2 regions of the Paenibacillus glucanolyticus genome follow, and region 2 is predicted to be linked to the other one. Evidence: riboswitches for the same ligand, from Rfam matches in the RefSeq annotation. Region 2 holds a riboswitch; the other holds the start of a gene.

Region 1 (7,288 bases), 910 kb from region 2:
TATGCAAGCAAGGCGTTTTGCGTCATGGCTATGTGCCGCTTGGCGGATGAGGAAGGCATGTCGCTTGACGTGGTTTCCGATGGCGAGCTGTACACAGCGCTGCAAGCAGGATTTCCTGCGGAACGGATTCATTTCCACGGGAACAATAAGACGCCGGAAGAGATTGAAATGGCGCTTGATGCACATATCGGCTGTTTTGTAGTGGATAACGTGATTGAACTGCACATGCTGCAGGCCATTGCAGCCGAGAAGAACCGCACCGTTAACATTCTGCTTCGCGTGACACCGGGTGTTGAGGCTCATACGCATGAGTACATCTCCACAGGTCAAACCGACTCCAAGTTTGGTTTTGATATCGGTAACGGCTCCGCATATGAAGCGGTAAAGCTTGCAGAAGCACAAGGGAACATTAACTTGATGGGCATTCATTCCCACATCGGCTCCCAGATTTTTGAGGTGGAAGGCTTCCAGATGGCCGTTCAGCGTGTTGCCGAGTTTGCTTCTTCTGTAAAAGAAGGCTTGGGCGTTGTGTTCAAGGTTGTAAATCTTGGCGGCGGGTTTGGTATCCGTTATGTGGATGGAGACACTCCGCTTCAAGTATCCCAGTATGTAAAAGCGATTACGGATGCGGTGAAAACTCACTTTGCTGGTCTGGGTTCCGAACTTCCTGAAATTTGGGTGGAGCCGGGCCGGAGCATCGTTGGCGATGCAGGCACCACGCTGTACACGGTGGGCACAAGCAAGGATATTCCAGGCGTACGCAAATATGTTGCCGTAGATGGCGGGATGACGGACAATCCTCGTCCGGCGTTGTATGAATCGAAATATGAAGCAGTGCTTGCCAACCGTGCTAACGATAAGGTTGAAGAAACCGTGTCCATCGCTGGCAAATGCTGTGAGAGCGGGGATATGCTCATCTGGGATCTGGATCTTCCGAAGGTAGAGACAGGTGATTTGCTGGCTGTATCCTGTACAGGTGCCTACAACTACTCTATGGCAAGCAACTACAACCGCATCCGCAAGCCGGCAGTCGTATTTGTGAAGGATGGCCAGAGCAATCTGGTCGTACGTCGCGAGTCGCTTGCAGACATCATCAGTAACGACATCGTGCCTGCGAATGTGGCAAAAGAAACCGTAACGAGCTAAATAATCACCTCAGTTAGATATGAAAAGCCATTCCATCAGAGGGCCCGCCAATGCCTCAGGGCTGCGGTCAGGGCTCTTTGGTGTGCCTGTTCAGCTCGACATGGCGGGTGCGCGAGGACAAGTTCATTTTGCTTCGAGGCTCAATTCATAGTAAACTATAAAATGCATTATGTAACAAAACTACTGAAGCGGTCTAATAACGGAAGGAGATACACCTATATGGCAAAAAAAGCGAAGATCACACTGGAAAACGGTAAAGAGGTATTGCTTGATCTGTTTGAGAACGAGGCGCCGAACACGGTAGCCAACTTTGAGAAATTGGCTAACTCCGGTTTTTATAACGGCCTTGTATTTCATCGCGTAATCCCTGGCTTTGTCGCTCAAGGCGGCTGTCCGCAAGGAACAGGTGCCGGCGGTCCGGGTTATACCATCAACTGTGAGATTAACCCTAACAAACATGAGCGTGGAAGCTTGGCTATGGCGCATGCAGGCCGTAACACAGGCGGCAGCCAGTTCTATGTATGCTACGAGCCGCAGCCGCATCTGGACGGTCAGCATACTGTGTTTGGTAAAGTTGTGGAAGGCATGGAGTACGTGGATGCATTCAAGGGCCGCGACAAAATGGAAAAAGTAGAAGTATACGAAGCGTAATTGTTAGCTTCCGGATTGGACAGGCGCACCTTAGGGTGTGCCTGTTTTTATGATGATGGTAATTAGAAAATCGGGGATGCGGATTACGAAGGAAATAATCTGCGAAGCTCCTCCGGAACTGATCTGCTTTTGCGAGTATGGGGATCCATGGCTACACTGGTTACCTCTGCATCTGCACACAGTTCACCTTCCTTGTTGTGGATCTGCTGCAGCATGACATAACTCGTCCGTCCGACAGATTTCGGCTCGGTCGAGATGGTCAACCGATCGCCTTGACTGCACTCCTTGCGATAATTGATATTAATGTTGACGGTTACGGTTTGGACACCGAGTTGTTTTAGCACGTCATACCGGAGGTCCCCAGCCTCGTACCATTCTTCTCGGCCCCATTCGAGATACTCCAGGTATTTAGCATTGTTTACATGTCCATTGACGTCAATTTCCGTAGGTCGGACGATGATGTCCAGGGATGTTTTCATCGTTGTTTGCTCCTTTTTAACAGAGATCAATACCTCATGTTTATCCATCAATTATGTTCTCTCTTACGACAGGATACTCCTGCTCCCAGCGCATCATTGAAGAAAACAGCAGGTCATGGGAAATGAATATTAAAGTTATGTGCTTAAAAAAAGTTAGTGGTTTTTCCTTGCAATTTTCAAAAGGTGGTGATAAGATTCATCATAAGATAAAACAACTTCATAAGTTTAATCCTTCGGGGCAGGGTGAAATTCCCTACCGGCGGTGATGAATGCAGTGGGCTTAACGTAATGTTAGCCAATGACTGCATCTTAGTCCGTGACCCGGATACGTGTGTGAATGACACCGTATGCGGTGGACCTGGTGCAAATCCGGGACCGACAGTATAGTCTGGATGGGAGAAGGAGTGAAAGACACATTGGCGGCAGCAAGTGCAGTCGTGTCTATGCACAGATCGTGACATGCGTTATGTGCAGGTTTTCACATGCGAATCAAAGCAGGCTTTGGCGATTATTTGTTGTCGCTGTGTATGGCTTTGAGTTGTTTGTTGTAGGCAAAACCTGCGTTCATGACGGTTATTTACCTTGTCATCCTTTAACTTCCATCAAGCCCTGTTCCGGATTCTTCTGAATCTGAAGCAGGGCTTTTTTAGATATCAGAGAGTATGCCCCCTTTGAAACAGGGGCTTTTATGATATCGAAAGACCAATTACTGCTAACTGCAGTCTAACAATGTGGAATGTACATCGATCACTTTATTTTTTATGGAGGTTGTGAGAGGGGGCCCATGTGTACCATGGATATCGTCAACGATGAATTCTATATGTCACTTGCACTGGACCTGGCCGAACGTGCTCAAGGACAGACCGGTATCAACCCGGTTGTCGGCTGTGTCATTGTGAAGGATGGTGCGCTTGCAGGAGTGGGAACCCATCTGGAGCGTGGAACCCCGCACGCCGAGATTCATGCCTTGAACATGGCCGGAACCAAAGCGGCTGGCAGCACGGTGTATGTGACGCTGGAGCCTTGCAGCCACTACGGATCGACACCTCCTTGCAGCGAAAGGTTGATCGCCGAAGGGGTCAAGCGGGTGGTCGTGGCGTGTGAGGACCCGAATCCGCTCGTTGCGGGCAAAGGCATCCAGATGCTGCGGGCAGCCGGAATCGAGGTCGTGACAGGGATCTTGAGAGAACGTGCGCTTCGCTTAAACGAAGCCTTCATTAAATTCATTACGACGGGTCAGCCGTTCGTCACGTTGAAGACAGCAAGCACGCTGGATGGCAAGATTGCATCGAAAACCGGTGACAGCAAGTGGATATCGAGCGAAGAATCCAGGGAGCTAGTTCACACACTTCGTCATCGTCATCAAGGCATTATGGTCGGGGTGTCCACGGTCATTGCGGACAATCCAAGCCTGACAACGAGACTGAGTGTTGGAGGGCTGCATCCGGTCAGGATCATTGTGGACTCCAGCCTGCGAATGCCGCTTGATAGTCATGTGGTATCGGACGGAACGGCGCCCACATGGATTTTGACAACGGAGCAGGCAGATGAAGGCAAGCGGACATTGCTGGAGGAGCGGGGAGTTCAAGTGATCCCATGCGGGGAAGGTCCGCGCGTTGATCTGAAGGCGGCCATAGCGAAGCTCGGCCAGATGGGCATTTCCTCGATTCTGCTTGAAGGAGGCGGCACACTGAACGGCGCCATGCTGGAACAGAAGCTTGTGGATCGGCTTATCCAGTTTATTGCCCCAAAAATCATTGGAGGGTACGATGCTCCGGGGAATTTCATGTTTAGCGGTTATGAGCAAATGAACCAAGCCATCGTGCTGACAGGGCTTGAAAGTAAAAGACTGGGCGACAATATTTACATCACCGGCATTCCGGTCTGGATGTAAGACATCGGGAAGGAAGGAGGGAAGCCTGTGTTTACGGGATTGGTTGAGGAAATAGGTGAGATGAGGCGAATTGGCCGCAAAGGCGAAGCCATGCTGCTGAGCATTTCGGCCAGCCGGATCATGGAGGATTTGAAGCTGGGTGACAGCGTTTCGGTCAATGGCGTATGCTTGACTGCAACGACGATAGATCGAGGGATATTTACGGTTGACGTGATGCCGGAAACCTATAGAAATACCAACCTTAAGGAGCTTCAACCAGGTGGAAAGGTGAATCTTGAACGGGCAATGGCGGCCGGAGGCAGATTCGGGGGCCACATCGTCCAGGGACATGTGGATGGAGTCGGCGTGATTCGCAGCGTGCAGGCTGATCAGAATGCGGTGGTCTATGAGATTGCACCTTCGCAAGATGACGTGTTTAAATACATCATCCCCAAAGGCTCGGTTACACTGGATGGAATCAGCTTGACCGTTGTGAAAACAACGGATTCCTCCTTTACGGTTTCCATCATCCCCCACACGCTGGCCGAGACTGTGCTGGCCTATAAAAAAGCGGGCGATACGATTAATATCGAATGCGACATTCTTGGTAAATATGTGGACCACTTGCTGCATTACGGCTCGGAGGGTGCGGGCAGCAGACGTGGGACGAACCCGGGAATCAGCAGGGATTACCTTGCCGAGCATGGATTTGCCTAGCTGATATTCATACAGGTATCTCCATGAGAAGAAGGAGGAGTAGCAATGGAAGAGCGCTTTTCATTTCATACCATCGAAGAGGCGTTATCAGATTTGAAGGAAGGCAAGGTTGTCATTGTAGTAGACGATGAAGACCGTGAGAATGAAGGGGACTTCATCGCACTTGCCGACAAGGCAACTCCGGAAGTCATTAATTTCATGATTACGGAAGGCCGGGGGCTGGTATGTCTGCCGATGACGCAGTCCCGGGCACAGGAGCTTGATCTTAAACCGATGGTTACCCAGAACACGGACTATCATGGAACGGCCTTTACGGTTTCTATTGATCATAAGCATACCACGACAGGCATCTCCGCTTATGAACGGTCCGTGACTGTTCGGGGCATTATGGATTCAAGCGCAACCGCGGCTGATTTTCGCAGACCGGGGCATATGTTTCCCCTTATAGCCAAAGACGGCGGAGTCCTTCGCCGGGCCGGCCATACAGAGGCTGCTGTAGATCTTGCCAGATTAAGCGGGTCCTATCCTGCCGGGGTCATCTGTGAGGTGATCAAGGAGGACGGTACAATGGCACGACTTCCGGATCTGGTGGAGATTGCCAAGAAACATGACTTGAAGCTGATCAGCATCAAGGATCTGATTCATTACCGCAATGAGAAGGAAAAGCTTGTCCAGCGAGAGGTATCTGTACGGATGCCTACCGATTTCGGCGTGTTCCAGGCTGTTGCCTATACCAACGATGTGGACAATAAAGAGCATATTGCCTTGGTGAAAGGGGAGATTGACGGCAGCGAGCCTGTCCTGGTGCGTGTGCATTCCGAGTGCCTGACAGGTGATGTATTTCACTCCCATCGCTGTGACTGCGGTCCTCAATTCGAGGCGGCACTCCGTCAAATTGATGAGGCGGGAAGAGGCGTTCTTCTCTACATGCGTCAAGAAGGGCGCGGCATTGGCCTGATCAATAAGCTGAAAGCTTATAAGCTGCAGGAAGAAGGTCTGGACACGGTTGACGCGAACCTAAAGCTTGGCTTTGCCGCCGATTTGCGGGATTACGGCATCGGGGCTCAGATTCTGAAGGATCTGGGCGTAAGGCAGATCCGCCTGCTGACAAACAATCCGCGCAAAATCAAAGGCTTGGAGGGCTATGGCTTGGAGGTCGTGGAACGCGTGCCGATCCAGATGCCGGAGAACGAGGATAACACCGGCTATCTTCATACGAAGCAAGCGAAGCTCGGTCATATGCTGAAATTCGATGATATCGAGCAGAACGAGAGCACCAACTAATCCCCAACAAAATAAAAGGTCAATCTGGTTTTTTGGTTGCTTCTTAGACAGACCGAGCGAAGAGGACGGAATGCTGCTGGAGAAGCGTTAGCGGTCGCCTTTAACTCCTGATTTCCACCTTGGAAAATAAATCCTGAAATCAGGAGTTAACAGCGATCGGAAGCAGCAGCCGTCAGCGCAGCGGGCTTCAAGGAGCAATTGTAAACACCAGTGAGACCTTATATAAACTCCAATCCGAAAGGAAGTCATCCCATTATGGCAACAATATTTGAAGGTAAATTAATATCCGAAGGTCTGAAATACGGTATTGTCGTGGGTCGTTTTAATGAATTTATTACCAGCAAGCTGCTGAGCGGCGCACTCGACGCATTGAAGCGTCACGGAGCCCAGGAGAATGAAGTTGATGTGGCCTGGGTGCCGGGAGCGTTTGAAATCCCGCTCATTGCCCAGAAGATGGCAGAAAGCGGCAAATATGATGCCATTATCACCCTGGGAACCGTCATCCGCGGCTCCACTACCCATTATGATTATGTGTGCAACGAAGTGGCTAAGGGCGTATCGGCCATTAACCTGAAGACCGGCGTACCTACCATTTTCGGTGTGGTAACGACAGAGAATATCGAACAAGCCGTGGAGCGTGCGGGAACGAAAGCCGGTAACAAAGGCTGGGATTCAGCCATGGCGGCCATCGAAATGGCAAACTTGACGAAAAGCCTAAAATAGTGCTTATTTAATGTAGTGCTCTTTTTCAGAGCACTGCATTTTATTTTTTGGCGGGAGGATTCACCGTGACCGTATTATACAAGCTGGAAACGTTTGAAGGACCGCTCGATCTGCTACTGCATTTGATTGATAAAGCGGAAATCGACATCCAGGATATCCCCGTCAGCGAGATTACCGAACAATACATGGCCTATTTGCACAATATGCAGGAGCTGGAGCTCGAAATTACAAGCGAATTTCTGGTAATGGCTGCAACGCTGCTGTCTATAAAGAGCAAGTTGCTGCTTCCGAAGCCCCCGGTTATCGAAATGGACGAGTTCGATTTTTATGATGAGGACGACATGGATCCGAGAGCGGAGCTTATTCAGAAGCTGATTGAATATCGCAAATACAAAGGCATTGCCCGCCATCTTCA
Region 2 (7,288 bases):
CCTTTCCCACCTTGGTTACGCAAGGGACCAGGAGCTTGCGAAGGCTGTTGAAGGCATTGACCTCATCGTTGGCGGTCATACCCATACAACGCTGAATGCACCGGAAGTGGTTATCGACAACGATCACCAGACACCAACGGTTATCGTGCAAGCCAATGAATGGGGCAAATTCTTGGGCCGGGTAGATCTGCAATTTGACAACAACGGCGTTGTCCTCGTTGGGGAAGGCGAGCTTGGCGGCAAGTTGATCCCTGTTGACAATACGGTAGCAGAAGATACGCAGGCCAAGGACATGCTGGATCCTTATAAAGCGGAATTGGAAGAGCTGATGAAGCAGGTTGTCGGTATTGCAGCAGTCGTGCTTGACGGGAATCGCGAGAATGTCCGTTCCAAGGAGACAAATCTGGGCAATCTCATCGCTGACGGCATGCTGGCAAAAGCCAAAGAGCTTAAAAATGCCGATGTGGCTCTAATGAACGGTGGTGGTATCCGCGCCGCCATCGACGAAGGTGAAATCACGATGGGCGAACTGCGTACGGTGATGCCTTTCGGAAATACCCTGTTTGTACTGGATGTTACAGGCCAGCAGTTGAAGGACGGACTGGAGAATGGAATCAGTGGTGCCAAGCTGACGGATTTGCCGGGTAAATTCCCGCAAATCGCCGGCATGAAATTCAAGTGGGATTCAACGGCACCGGCTGGAAACAAAGTGTTTGATGTTCAGATTATGAAGGACGGAAGTTACAAACCTCTGGTACTGTCGGAGACGTACCGCATGGCTACGAACAGCTTTGTGGCCAAGGGCGGGGATGGATACAAATCCTTTGCCGACGCGATTGCCGAAGGGAAATACAACGAGGATCTGGGCTATCCGGATTACGAAATTTTTATGGAGTATGTAACGAAGTTGGGCGGAACCGTATCGCCTAAGGTAGAGGGACGGATTATCGAGCAGAAGAAACCGGCAAACCCTGGTGATGGCGGGTCGTCGCCAGAGCCTGGCACAGGATCAGGCGGATCGGGAGGCGGCGGTTCTGTCACACCGCCAACAACCGGGCCAACGTCTCCTTCGACCGGTGGCAATTCAGCAGCGAACGTGATGACAGGCGATGATCTCAAGATCGACGTCTCCGGTGGGTCAACGGCTCAGATTACCGTTAATGAAGCAGCCTGGAAGAAAGCCGTTGCCGGATTGTCAGCCAGTGGTCAGCAGGAGCTTGTGATTCGGGCTTCCGACCTGACCGGCGCTGCAGAAGCGGCCATACCGGCTGCATGGCTGATTCAAGCGGTGGAACAGAATGAGCAAGCAGTCGTGGTTGTGGAAACCGCTCTTGGCGCTTACCGTCTTCCACTGGCAGCGCTGAATCTGGATGGAGCATTGAAGCAGACACAGGGTTCAAGCAGCCTTCAGGTGAAAGTATCTGTGAGTCCGATTGGCGCCGAGATGGCAAACGATATGTCACGCAAGGCAGCTTCCATGGGTGCAGCTCCGGTGAACGGTACAGCCGTCAAGTTCGGTGTTGCCGTTGGAGCACAGGGGCAAGAGCAAGAAGTGAAAGATTTCGGGAAGAAGATGGTCAGCCGGATTTTACCGCTTCCGGCAGGAGCGAATTCAGATTCCGTTACAGCCGTGATCTATGATGATGCAGCAGGGATCTTCCGATTTGTTCCGGCTGTAAAGACCACATGGAACGGTAAACCTGCCATGGAAGTGAAGCATGCCGGGAACGGCATCTATACGCTGCTGCAGTTCAAGAAGACGTTTACGGATCTTGATGGTCACTGGGCGAAGGAACAGATTGAATCCATGGCCTCCAAACTGCTCGTGAACGGAGTGAATGCGAATGCATATGCGCCTGGCAGAGAGATCACGCGTGCCGAATTTACAGCTATGCTGGTACGCGCCATGGGCCTCAGTCCTGTAATCGAGAGCGGGAAGTTCAAGGATGTCCGTGATGACGCCGCTTATGCTGGCGAGATTGGTGCGGCCTCGCTCTACGGTATTATTGAAGGCGGTAATGGAGGAGCCTTCTCGCCAAACGCCAGCATGACGCGTGCCGAGATGGCCGTGATGCTGACCCGTGCGATGGAGGCGGTGAGTCCATCTGCTCCAGCTGGCAAGGGTACGGACGCTGTTAACAGATTCAAGGATCAAGCTTCCATACCGGCCTGGGCGGCGGCAAATATCGGTCGCTTGGCAGATCAAGGCATTGTGCAGGGTGACCACCGTGGCAACTATGGGGCCCTCGACTCGGTTACCCGCGCTCAAGCGGCGCTGGTTTTGAACCGTGCTCTGGTCCAGCTCCAATGGATGGACTAGAATCAAACTGAAGTCATGCAACCACAAGACCGTCCTTAAGGCTCTCTATGAGCCTTAAGGACGGTCTTTTCGTACAGCATCAAACACAGGAGCAGTCTATTACTGCTGTGAAATTATTGACGTTGTCCGTGTATTGAAGCGCGATCTTGTCCTGCGGTGAAGGTCAGCGCTGCCATGAATTAAACAGAAGCGCCAAGTCACCGATAATATCAGTGAATGAATAAGCTGATAAGGATGTGGCCATATGCGTATCGAATCCGACTATTCGAGCTGGAATTCTGCCCGGCTGAAGATCGCAAAGCCGGGGCAGGAAGGGTTTGAAGAGATCTTTCAGAAGAACAAGAAAGAAGAAGAGAACAAAGGCAGGCTTGTGACGGTAAGGGAAGGCGGCTATTTGCGCCAATACATCGTTCAATCGAATGGGAGCAAGATATTGTTAAGCGAAACGAAGCAGTACAAGGATGAGGCTGCCGCCGATTCATCTCATCTCTTGGCGCCTTTGCCTCAAACGGGCGGAATGAGTCTGAATACGAAGGAGGCACTCCATCTGTTGAACCTTCAGGCAGGTGCAGCAGGGATTATAGGTGGAGCCGTATTCGAGACATCACGGGAAAATGGCAAAAAATCATAGTGGTAACTAATTGATACTTGCTGTATAATTCTCAGTAAGATTAGTTGAATGTGAGATTTCTCATTGAATCCGGAGCGAAAATCATTTATTTTGAAAATAGATGTATTTACATGAAACCATTCATGTTATAATTTCAATATATCGACTAAGCTCATAGGAATTATTGGTTAATTAATGCGTTACCAAATAAAACATGAATATGGATCTTCGGGGTAAGGTGAAATTCCTAACCGGCGGTGATGGTTCGTTCCTTAACAAGAACGAACCTCAGCCCGCGACTCGCTACGTTCTGGTATTAATATGAATGCAGCGACTGACTTGGTGCAAATCCAAGGCCGACGGTAAAGTCCGGATGGGAGAAGATCAAAGATGAGTTTGCTGTGGAACGGGATAGGAATACATCCGTTTCACAGTAGGCTTGTTTGATCAGCCCCCGTATATGTCGACACATGTCGTCTACGGGGGCTTTCTGCTAGCAAGACCTCCGTATTCAAGACAGGAGAGGGCAAGATGAGTAATGTTAATACCGGAGTCGAGGTTAAACCCTACGATTCCGACACACACGCAAGCCGACGTTTTAAGGGAGGGTTTTGGCTCGTCGTTTTGGGAGCCGCCCTGTGGGGCGTTGATCCTTTATTCCGGGTCATTCTGCTGAAGAATCTGACTTCTGCTCAGATTGTGTTGCTTGAACACGTCATTATTTCGTTGATAGCTATTCCTGTATTATGGAAGAACCGCATGGAGTTAAAGGGGCTTGGATGGAATCATGTTGGTGCACTGCTGTTCATCTCTTGGGGTGGCTCGGCATTGGCTACCGTCTTGTTTACGATGGGACTGTCGAGCGGCAATCTGAATGCCGTCCTGCTTCTTCAGAAGCTGCAGCCGCTATTTGCCATTATACTGGCCAGCTTGCTGCTTAAGGAGAAGCTCCCCCGTCATTTCGGGATTTTACTCGTGATTGCTCTGGCAGGTACGTATTTGCTGACCTTCGGTTTAACCCTGCCCATTGGACATTGGAATGAATTTATTCAGGTAGGCAGCCTCTTGTCATTAGGCGCAGCAGCCTTGTGGGGTGGTTCAACGGTGATGGGACGCCTGATGGTAGGCAAGCTGAAGTACGAGACGGTAACCTCGCTGCGCTTTGTGCTGGCACTGCCCCTTCTGACCGTCATTACGTGGAGCGAGGGCGCTGCATGGAATATGCCGGCATGGGGTACAGGCGACTTTGCCCTGGTATCCTTGAATCTTATCGGTCAGGCACTGCTGCCAGGTCTTCTGAGCTTGCTTGTGTATTATAAAGGGCTGACCACGACCAAAGCCTCTGTAGCGACACTCGCTGAATTGAGTTTCCCTATGGTAGGCGTGCTCATCAACTGGATCGTATTCCAGCAGGTTGTAACAGGTCCGCAGCTCCTGGGCTTCCTGTTGATCTGGATCGTGCTGTTTATTATATCGAGACAACAATCCGAGGCTTCTCCTTCATTACAGTAATGGAGTAATTTCAAATGTGCTTGCAGAAAAGCTGATCCGAAATGGATCGGCTTTTTTTTGTCGTGACAAAGTTATTCCATTGGGTTGGTCGTACTGTGAAAGGATCATTTTATCAAAAGGTGTGTAGGGTTTTTAGAATTATAGGTGTCTTATATAGTAGCACCTGATCTATGGGGCTGGGTTCACCAAAAGAGATGATTAAGGGGGGAGGATCCATGGAGGATCGGACATTGTTGGATGGCTTGCAAGGAAAGATCTGCAATGTTTTGAAACTTTGGTTGAGCGCTATTCACGCTACATAGCCGCGGTGGTCGCTAAGGTGGCAGGTGGGCGGTTTAATTCCTACGATGTGGAGGAAATAGCCGGTGATGTGCTCATCAGGCTGTGGACAGACGGGCCCAAAATCATTCTGCGCGGGGATAGTCTCAGGCCTTATCTGGCCATAGCCGCACGCAATCATACCCTGAATGCATTGCGAAAAAGACAGCGTATCATTGAATCTGAATTGGAAGATGATGCAGTTTCATGTCCCTCTGCCGAGGCATTGGCTATTCTGCGGCAGGAGAAAGAAACGATAAGCGGCATGGTGCAGGGGATGGGCGAACCTGATCGCGAAATATTCATCCGCAGGTATTTCTATTTGGAGAAAATCCGCGACATTGCAAGCAGGCTGAATATGCAGGAGAAAGCCGTCACCGCGCGGATTCGCCGGGCAAGGGACAAACTGCGCATTCATTATGAAACCGAGAATCCGTAGGATTTCTATGAAGGATGGTGTCTATAGAAGTGAAGCTTCAAATCGATAACGAAAGGGGATGGATGCAAGTGAAGCGGCGAATTGTAGATATTATGGCCAATATCGACAATCAGAATCTGGATAATCTCCTCCTTACGGAGGATGAGGAACGCGAGTTGACGGAGCAGATCAGTATGGAACGGATCAAGAACCGAGCGATGAACCATATTCAAGAGGAGGAAACAATAGTGTTGAAAAACAGGAAAGTGAAAAAATATAAAGCCAGTATCGTTATCGCTGCCGCGATGATCATGATACTTAGCACGACCGCTTTTGCGAGCCAATACATGGATAGCTTGAAGCAGTTCTTCGGTCCATCCGCGTCCATTGCGGAAGATGAACGATCACCTATACAAGGGAAGGATACCGTGTCGGGGGTAAGCATGATTGTTGAAGAAGGCGTTTATGTCGGCAACAGCGGTTATTTGGTAGTCAGCTTCACGAAGGAGGATGGTAAGCCATTCCCCGTGGGTGCATCGATACCCGGACTTGAACTGAAAGCGGAACATGATGTGAGTTATATGGTGGCACAGCAGCTTGTGGACGATAACAAAAAGCTGGTCGGCGTATTTGAGATGGATGCGATGAATGACCTCGAAGGGTTAAAGGCACGGATCACAGCTGATCGAATCACGGCCGCGGACGCTACTCAAGCTGTTGATGGGCCATGGGATGTTCAATTTACTATTTCTGCCGGCAAGGAAAGAGAGTTGAATCTGAATCAGGCGATCCATGAAGGTGAGGAGGCACTGTCTCTCAGCACAATTCATGTTTCTTCCATCGGTGTGGCCATTGAAGGCAAGCGTACGGATGGTAAGCTGGATAAACTACCGGAATATACGCCGGAGGTTAAGGTGACTGCCGTGGACGGCTCCGTAACAAGGCTTCATGCTAGTTCCACAAGTACTACAGAGAGCGGGTTTCAGTGGCTGTATAATCTGGACAGCAAGAATAACCTCGTTTTTCTGGGGGATCTGGATATTAAAAGCATCAGCATTGACGGCAATGTGACGGAGCTGAAGTAAATCAAATGGTGGCAGGGAAACCTCAAGGGGCAGAAGCGAGAACTTCTGCCCTTTATACATGATGAATACCTTGGTAGGAATGAAATCCGATAAACCGTGACGCAACAGGCCGTAGCCTGAATCTGCTCACGGTTTTTTTGGAAATTTAGAATCGGAAATTTATAAATGATAAAAAAAGGTGTTGAAATTGTAGAAAACGTCCATTACAATGAAACCAACTACCATACTAGTTATACTAGTATACAATCATTGACTCTCTACATAGGAGGAAGAACAGGCTGGTTTTCTTTTCCGGAAGGACATCCATGAATTGGAGTCTATTTTTTAAATCAACAATGTAAGCGCTTAATATAAAAAGGGGGGATTAATGCACCGGGTGGATCATACCCAGGCTTGCCGAAGTTGAACGATGATAACGACAGTTTTGAAAGCGATTACTTATTTTGCTGTTGCATTGAAATGGGAAGAATGATGGTCTTGTTCGGATTGAACAAGCATAAGGAAAGGCCTTACGGATTGGAGTGAATGACGTCAATGGAGCCAAAAGTCGCAAATCATCCCTTGCCAGCCGTGAAAGCGGCCAAGAAACCCAAGCTTAAGATCCTCGCGGCGCTGATCCGAAAGGATTGGCAGCTGTACTCCCTGTTGGTACTGCCGATTGTATACCTGCTCATTTTCAAATACGGGCCGATGATCGGCAACATAATCGCCTTCCGACGATTTATGCCTGGAGGCAACATTTATGGAGAGAAATGGGTAGGACTGCATTATTTCAAAATGTTCATCCATGATCCCGCGTTCTGGAATGTGTTCACAAACACCTTGCTGCTTGGTGCATTGTCTCTGCTCTTTACGTTTCCCGTTCCGATTATCTTTGCGCTGCTGCTGAATGAGGTAAAGAGCAAGCGGTTCAAGAAGTTTGTCCAGACGGCATCTTATCTTCCGCATTTCCTGTCCATCGTCATCGTTGCCGGAATGATCCTGCAATTGACCTCAGTCAATGGCTCCATTAACTCTCTGGTGGA

What was found. Region 2 has a riboswitch for FMN ahead of WDY75_RS24715 (DMT family transporter). Riboswitches for the same ligand answer to the same signal wherever they lie in the genome.
Region 1: it holds a riboswitch for FMN, as region 2 does, so the genes downstream of both, ribD (bifunctional diaminohydroxyphosphoribosylaminopyrimidine deaminase/5-amino-6-(5-phosphoribosylamino)uracil reductase RibD) here and WDY75_RS24715 (DMT family transporter) in region 2, are expected to answer to the same signal.

Annotation. Positions count from the first base shown of each region.
Region 1 is NZ_CP147845.1:4,349,101-4,356,388, reverse strand. It holds gene lysA (diaminopimelate decarboxylase) at 1-1,146, shown strand, start outside; gene WDY75_RS20460 (peptidylprolyl isomerase) at 1,366-1,797, shown strand; gene WDY75_RS20455 (thioesterase family protein) at 1,881-2,276, opposite strand; FMN riboswitch at 2,502-2,684, shown strand; gene ribD (bifunctional diaminohydroxyphosphoribosylaminopyrimidine deaminase/5-amino-6-(5-phosphoribosylamino)uracil reductase RibD) at 3,070-4,170, shown strand; gene ribE (riboflavin synthase) at 4,198-4,866, shown strand; gene WDY75_RS20440 (bifunctional 3,4-dihydroxy-2-butanone-4-phosphate synthase/GTP cyclohydrolase II) at 4,912-6,150, shown strand; gene ribE (6,7-dimethyl-8-ribityllumazine synthase) at 6,406-6,873, shown strand; gene WDY75_RS20430 (segregation and condensation protein A) at 6,939-7,288, shown strand, end outside.
Region 2 is NZ_CP147845.1:5,257,098-5,264,385, reverse strand. It holds gene WDY75_RS24725 (choice-of-anchor I family protein) at 1-2,320, shown strand, start outside; gene WDY75_RS24720 (hypothetical protein) at 2,565-2,951, shown strand; FMN riboswitch at 3,151-3,319, shown strand; gene WDY75_RS24715 (DMT family transporter) at 3,462-4,442, shown strand; gene WDY75_RS24710 (sigma-70 family RNA polymerase sigma factor) at 4,762-5,199, shown strand; gene WDY75_RS24705 (hypothetical protein) at 5,214-6,263, shown strand; gene WDY75_RS24700 (ABC transporter permease) at 6,798-7,288, shown strand, end outside.